Regions from separate parts of the Jeotgalibaca sp. A122 genome, predicted to be linked through region 1. Evidence: predicted binding sites of a transcription regulator. Region 1 holds the regulator's gene; the other holds the start of a gene.
The links. Region 1 encodes CtsR, which represses protease genes until heat stress. Its sites were predicted from a motif close to TTGGTCAAAAAAGGTCAAANA; they were not measured.

Region 1 (3,412 bases):
CCGCCGATTCATCGATTAAATCAATAGCTTTATCTGGTAAACGACGAGAGGTAATGTAACGGGTTGAGAGCTTCACAGCTGCTTCAATCGCTTCGTCCGTGATTTCTACCCGGTGGTGATCTTCATAACGGGAGCGTAGTCCCATCAAAATATCCACCGTTTCATCAGCGGTCGGCTCGTCAATATGAATAGGGGCAAAACGACGTTCCAAGGCTGCGTCTTTTTCAATATATTTTTGATATTCGTCCAGTGTGGTTGCCCCGATTGTTTGAAGCTCACCACGTGCCAATGCAGGTTTCAGGATATTAGAAGCATCGATTGCTCCTTCTGCTCCCCCCGCACCGATTAACGTATGTAATTCATCGATAAAGAGGATAACATTGCCATCCCGATAAACTTCGTCGATGATTTTTTTCATCCGTTCTTCAAATTCACCACGGTATTTGGTTCCAGCTACCAGAGATCCCATATCCAGCATCATCAGACGTTTGTGTGCCAACTGCTCCGGCACTTCGCCATTGACGATTTTCTGGGCTAAGCCTTCAACGATTGCCGTTTTACCAACACCTGGCTCCCCGACAAGAACAGGGTTGTTTTTTGTACGGCGAGATATAACTTGAAGAATGCGACGTACTTCCCGTTCCCGACCTACAATCGGGTCTAATTTCTGATTACGAGCCAATTCTGTCATGTCCCGTGCCAGTGAATCTAGTGTTGGTGTTCCCTCCGAAGTTTTAGCAGCTTTTTTGCCGCCTCTAATCGTATTTTTTGCCGGTTGTTTTAAACCGATTTTTTCATATAGCGTTTTACGTAATAGGTTGAAATCAACACCAAGATTTTTCAAAATCTTTACTGCTAAAACTTCTTCTTTTAACAGACCAATCAATAGATGTTCTGTACCAACAAGAAGCGTTCCTAACTTTTGGGACTCTGTAGTGGCGTACATCACGACAGTTTTAGCCCGAGGCGAAAATGGCATTGGAGCAAAATGGTCGGATAACGGTCTTGCCGTTCCATAGCCCGTTAGATGCTCAATTTCATCACGAACGTGTTCCTCATCCACATCGAAGTCGCGAAGAATTTTCCCGGCAATTCCCTCAGGTTCGCGTAGAAGCCCTAAAAGAATATGTTCTGTTCCAATTGATTGATGTTTAAAGTAATGGGCCTCTTCCGTTGCTAGAATGAGCGCTTTGCTCGCTTTTTCTGTAAATAGTTCGTCCATCCTTAACGCCTCCTTTACTAGGGTTATGACTGATTATATTATGCTTTAAAGCGAAGACTCTGTAATTGTTTGGTCAAAAGATGCGCGCGTACAACATCCTCATCATCCCCAAAAACCTGGAGCGTATTTTTATCGAGAATTGACAACATGAGATTGCCTTCTCGCTTGGAAATTAGTTTTTTATTAAACATATTTTGAACGATGGCAAACGCGTCTCTTTCGGAAATAACGTTTCCGACCATCTTGATCATTTCATCAAGAAATTCCACTTCATCCATGAATTTGACCTTCATGATGCGTATATACCCACCGCCGCCACGTTTACTTTCGACTAAATAGCCATGTTGCTCGGTAAAACGCGTATTAATTACGTAATTGATTTGTGAAGGGACACAATTGAAGTGACTGGCCATTTCATTACGTCGTATCTCAACTTGCTCTTGTTGCTTAAGTATTTTTTTAATATAAGCTTCAATGATATCTGACATATTTTGGTTCTGCAATTCATCCGCCCCCTTTCACCTGACTAATTTTGACTATTGTAACACAAATAGTATGCTATTCTTGGTTCAGTGTCAAATGGAAAGGTCCGAAATCTGTCTATTGACCAATTATTATATCGTAATCTGACTCTTTTTTGAACTATTTTGTTTATAAATATCCCGGATGTGTATTTTTTAGTTTTATTGACAATGAATACTTTTAGTTTTAGAATTATTTTAATACTACTATATAAAAAGGAGCATCAGATCATTGGAAATCCTTTATACACAAACAAGAGAAGAAGGTTCACAAAAAGCTTATGAATTAATCCGGGAAGCCCTGGACAATGGCGCAAAAGTATTTGGGTTAGCAACAGGGTCAACCCCAGAAGGCCTTTATAAAAAGCTCGTTGAAAGTGATGTTGATTTTTCTGAAGCTGTTTCTGTCAACCTGGATGAGTATGTAGGTTTGCCAGGAACACATGAGCAAAGCTACCGTTACTTCATGGAACAAAACTTATTCAATCATAAACCCTTCAAAGAATCCTATGTACCAAATGGTATGAACGAAGAAAAAGCTGAAATCGAACATTATGAAGCTATTCTGGAAAAATACCCTGTTGATGTTCAAATCTTGGGAATTGGTCATAACGGGCATATCGCTTTTAATGAACCAGGCACACCACTTAACTCTTTGACGCACAAAGTTGAGTTAACGCAATCTACTATTAATGCTAACAAACGTTTTTTTGAAAAAGAAGAAGATGTGCCACGTCAAGCTTATTCAATGGGTCTTGCTTCTATCATGAAGGCTAAGAAAATCATTCTTTTAGCTTTTGGTGAAGATAAAGCTCAAGCAATCAAAGATTTAGTGACTGCTACGGAACCTACTGAAGACATTCCTTCAACTGTTTTAGTAAATCACCCAGATGTAATTGTTATCGTGGATGAAGCAGCGGCTTCTTTAATTAAATAATTTAAGAATGACAAAGCCAGGCAAAATCTTATTTTTTAGATTTTGTCTGGCTTTATTTTTTTGCAAATAAAAAAGCCTCTCCATAGAGAGACCGATTCAATCATACTGCGCGGCAACGTCCTACTCTCACAAAGGGAAACCCTTCACTACAATCGGCGCTAAGAAGCTTAACTTCTGTGTTCGGGATGGGAACAGGTGTGACCTTCTCGCCATCGTCACCGCACAATGTTTCTTATCAATGAAAAACAAAAGACCAGGAAATTGACCCAGTCTCGGATATCGGGAAGACAGGATTCGAACCTGCGACCCCTTGGTCCCAAACCAAGTGCTCTACCAAGCTGAGCTACTTCCCGATGATAAAAATGCAACCAGTAGGAGTCGAACCTACAACCGCCTGATTCGTAGTCAGGTACTCTATCCAGTTGAGCTATGGCTGCAAAATGTGAAAGCGGAAGACGGGGTTCGAACCCGCGACCCCCACCTTGGCAAGGTGGTGTTCTACCACTGAACTACTTCCGCAAAATGCCGGCTAAAGGACTTGAACCCTCGACCCTCTGATTACAAATCAGATGCTCTACCAACTGAGCTAAGCCGGCTTTATACATATTAAAATGTATATGAGTCATGCAGGGCTCGAACCTGCGACCCTCTGATTAAAAGTCAGATGCTCTACCAACTGAGCTAATGACTCAAACAATCCATTGCGGACCTCGGTCCACACCATCCGGCCTG
Region 2 (3,412 bases), on a different contig from region 1:
CTAAAGATATAGGTATCGATTTGGGTACTGCTAACGTATTGATTCATGTGAAGGGTAAAGGAATCGTATTGAACGAACCTTCCGTTGTTGCTGTGGATACTGCGACGAACCGCGTGCTTGCTGTGGGGTCTGAAGCTTACCGAATGGTAGGGCGGACACCTTCTAATATCAAAGTTATTCGTCCCCTAAAAGGTGGCGTTATTGCAGACTTTGACATTACAGAGGCAATGCTGACACACTTTATTGACCGTTTGAACGTGAAAGGCTTAATGACTAAGCCAAATATTCTGATTTGCTGCCCGACAAACGTTACAGCAATAGAACAAAAAGCAATTATTGAAGCTGCTGAAAAAAGTGGCGGTAAAAACGTTTATTTAGAAGAAGAGCCTAAAGTTGCCGCTGTCGGCGCTGGTTTGGATATTTTCCAGCCAAATGGTAATATGGTTATTGATATCGGTGGAGGAACCAGTGATGTTGCTGTTCTTTCTTTGGGTGGTATCGTAACAAGCAGTTCTTTGAAACAAGCAGGGGATAAACTTGATGCAGACATCATGAACTTCGTTAAACGATCACACAAATTACTTATTGGGGAAAGAACGGCAGAACAAATCAAGAAAGAAGTAGGTACTGCGCTTTACCCAGAGAAGATTATTGCAATGGAAATTCGTGGTCGTGATATGGTGACTGGGTTACCACGTACCATTTCGATTAATTCGGCTGAAATATACGAAGCCATGCATGAAACATTGATGAATATCGTTAATCAAGCTAAAGAGGTACTGGAAACAACACCTCCAGAGCTTGGTGCAGATATTATTAATACCGGGATTGTTTTAACTGGTGGGGGTTCTTTGATCGAAGGTATCGAGGAATTATTCAGCGATGAGCTGGGTGTTCCTGTGTTCGTTGCAACAGAAGCTTTAGATTCAGTTGTTTTGGGAACAGGTCTGCTACTAGAAAACATTGGCAAGTCCCGCCGCAAAAAGATTGGATTCCTGAGAAGAATTCTCCAAACAAATTAAATGTAAAGGAAGTTCGTAATGAAATTCGACGTTAAACCTATATTTAGAGCTCTATTTTGGATTATATTTTTCATAGTCTTGGCAGCCGTTTTATTTTTTGTGGGCCTAGCTGTGGGATATAGTGTCTTAGGAGACGGTGAAATGATGGATGTTTTCAAATATGACACTTGGCAACATATACTTGACTATATTCGTTAATCAATTAGGTAAGTTGGATTCATCCGAACGAAGAATCAGGGTGCTTTTTATGACAAGGGTGCTCTGATTTTAAAAAGTTATTGCCAACAGTTCGCGTTTAGTGTTATAATAATAACACTGCTGTCGCCTTAGTGTAATGGATATCACGTAAGATTCCGGTTCTTGCAATGGGGGTTCGATTCCCTCAGGCGACGTCTTTAACGGTGCCCCCATCTTGTCTGTTCAAGGTGGGGGCTTTTTTATATCCATAGCATATTAACTTTGATAAAATAGGTGAAAGGTCAACCAAACGAATTGACCATTTTTGACCAATGGTGTACAATTATCACTGTAAATGAAAAACATTTCTTGATTAGGAGGATAATTAAATGAATCTAGTACCTACAGTAATTGAACAAACTTCTCGCGGTGAACGCGCCTATGATATTTATTCACGCCTTTTGAAAGATCGTATCATCATGATTTCTGGTGGCATTGACGATAACTTGGCAAACTCGGTTATTGCACAATTGCTATTTTTGGATGCGCAAGACCCTGAAAAAGATATTTATATTTATATTAACTCTCCGGGTGGATCCGTATCTGCTGGTCTGGCTATTTACGATACCATGAATTTTGTAAAAGCAGACGTTCAAACAATCGCAATGGGTATGGCTGCATCAATGGGAAGTTTCTTATTGACGGCTGGAACCAAAGGTAAACGATTCGCTTTGCCTAATGCTGAAATCATGATTCACCAACCACTGGGTGGAGCACAAGGTCAGGCAACTGAAATCGAAATCGCGGCCAGACATATCTTGGCAACGCGTGAACGCCTAAATAAAATCTTGGTTGAAAGAACAGGTCAACCGATCGAAGTAATCGAACGTGATACTGATCGTGATAACTACATGACAGCTGAACAAGCGAAAGAATACGGTTTGATTGATCAAGTAATGGAAAGTTCAAAAAACCTGAAATAAGCATTTAAGACGAAAGACAACCGACAATTTAAAGTTGGTTGTCTTTTTTTGTTCTTGTTGTGGTAAAATGTAAGCGGAAACAACAAGGGGGCTTTTGCTTTTTTGTTTTGCGGGACAAAAAACGACCCAAAAAATTCTTGGGTTTTTTAAGAAAATGATACAAAATAGTTGAAAAAAAAGTTCGGAATTGATAGAATAAACGTTGTAAGGGAAAGAGATGCACCGCTATTAAGCTTTTAGAGCTCCTGTACTGCTTTTGGGTAGTATGATGGCCTAGACTTTTCTGCATGGTTGGTCGTTTTTTGACCTACTAGGAAAGTGGGGGATGATATGAAAGATGCTATTTCTGTCTTACAAAAAGTGATTCCGGATTTATTAGCACATTTAACTCATCGCTATCGTATCCTGGAAGTTATTCACTTACATGCGCCAATCGGTAGACGCTCGTTGTCCGAAATCACCAGCATTTCCGAAAGGTCATTACGCACCGAAACGGACTTTTTGAAGAACCAAGGTTTGCTCATTAGTTCTAAGTCCGGAATGTCACTCACCTTAAAGGGAAAGAAAGTATTCCATGAGCTTGAAGACGTTCTTGATCGCATGCTGACAATGGACAGAAAAGAAGAGGCACTTGCTAAGAAGTTGAACCTCCAATTTTGTCGCATTATACCAGGTGATACAGATGAATCGAGTGATGCTCTTGATGATTTAGGAAAACAGGCAGTCGAAGTTTTTGATGAATTGTTACCGGAAGGTGAGTTCATAGTTGCTGTTGCGGGTGGTAGTACCATGCTTGCAATGGCGCGACATATGACTACGAAACTATCTGAACAAAGGCATTTTACTTTTGTACCGGCACGAGGCGGTTTGGGTGACCTAATGGCAATCCAGGCAAACTCCGTCAGTGATTCAATGGCCCAAGCTACGGGAGGCACAAACACAGCATTGTTTGTACCTGATGATTTGAGCGAAGAAGCGTTGAATATGTTAAAAAATGAGCCCTCGATTCTACAGACGATGAATCTGATGAAGCGCGCGAATTGCTTGTTATATAGCATCGGAAATGCTAAAGTTATGATGGATCGTCGCAAGATGGCGACAGGGTTTAAGGCGGATCTGATTGAGAAAAAAGCTGTCGGAGAAGCATTTGGATGTTATTTTGACGAAAAAGGTCAAATTGTACATCGCTTGTCGCGCTTCGGTCTACAGATAGAAGACGTTGCAAAGATT

Region 2: a site for CtsR is predicted at 1,512-1,532, ahead of clpP (ATP-dependent Clp endopeptidase proteolytic subunit ClpP). Genes of this name have one in related genera too.

Annotation. Positions count from the first base shown of each region.
Region 1 is NZ_JBQPRB010000001.1:542,787-546,198, forward strand. It holds gene ACTU7M_RS02595 (ATP-dependent Clp protease ATP-binding subunit) at 1-1,222, opposite strand, end outside; gene ACTU7M_RS02600 (CtsR family transcriptional regulator) at 1,261-1,725, opposite strand; gene ACTU7M_RS02605 (glucosamine-6-phosphate deaminase) at 1,976-2,680, shown strand; rRNA gene rrf (5S ribosomal RNA) at 2,788-2,903, opposite strand; tRNA gene ACTU7M_RS02615 (tRNA-Pro) at 2,960-3,033, opposite strand; tRNA gene ACTU7M_RS02620 (tRNA-Arg) at 3,044-3,117, opposite strand; tRNA gene ACTU7M_RS02625 (tRNA-Gly) at 3,128-3,199, opposite strand; tRNA gene ACTU7M_RS02630 (tRNA-Thr) at 3,204-3,276, opposite strand; tRNA gene ACTU7M_RS02635 (tRNA-Lys) at 3,299-3,371, opposite strand.
Region 2 is NZ_JBQPRB010000007.1:39,852-43,263, forward strand. It holds gene ACTU7M_RS08660 (rod shape-determining protein) at 1-1,022, shown strand, start outside; gene ACTU7M_RS08665 (DNA-directed RNA polymerase subunit beta) at 1,041-1,220, shown strand; tRNA gene ACTU7M_RS08670 (tRNA-Arg) at 1,343-1,414, shown strand; gene clpP (ATP-dependent Clp endopeptidase proteolytic subunit ClpP) at 1,589-2,182, shown strand; gene ACTU7M_RS08680 (sugar-binding transcriptional regulator) at 2,513-3,412, shown strand, end outside.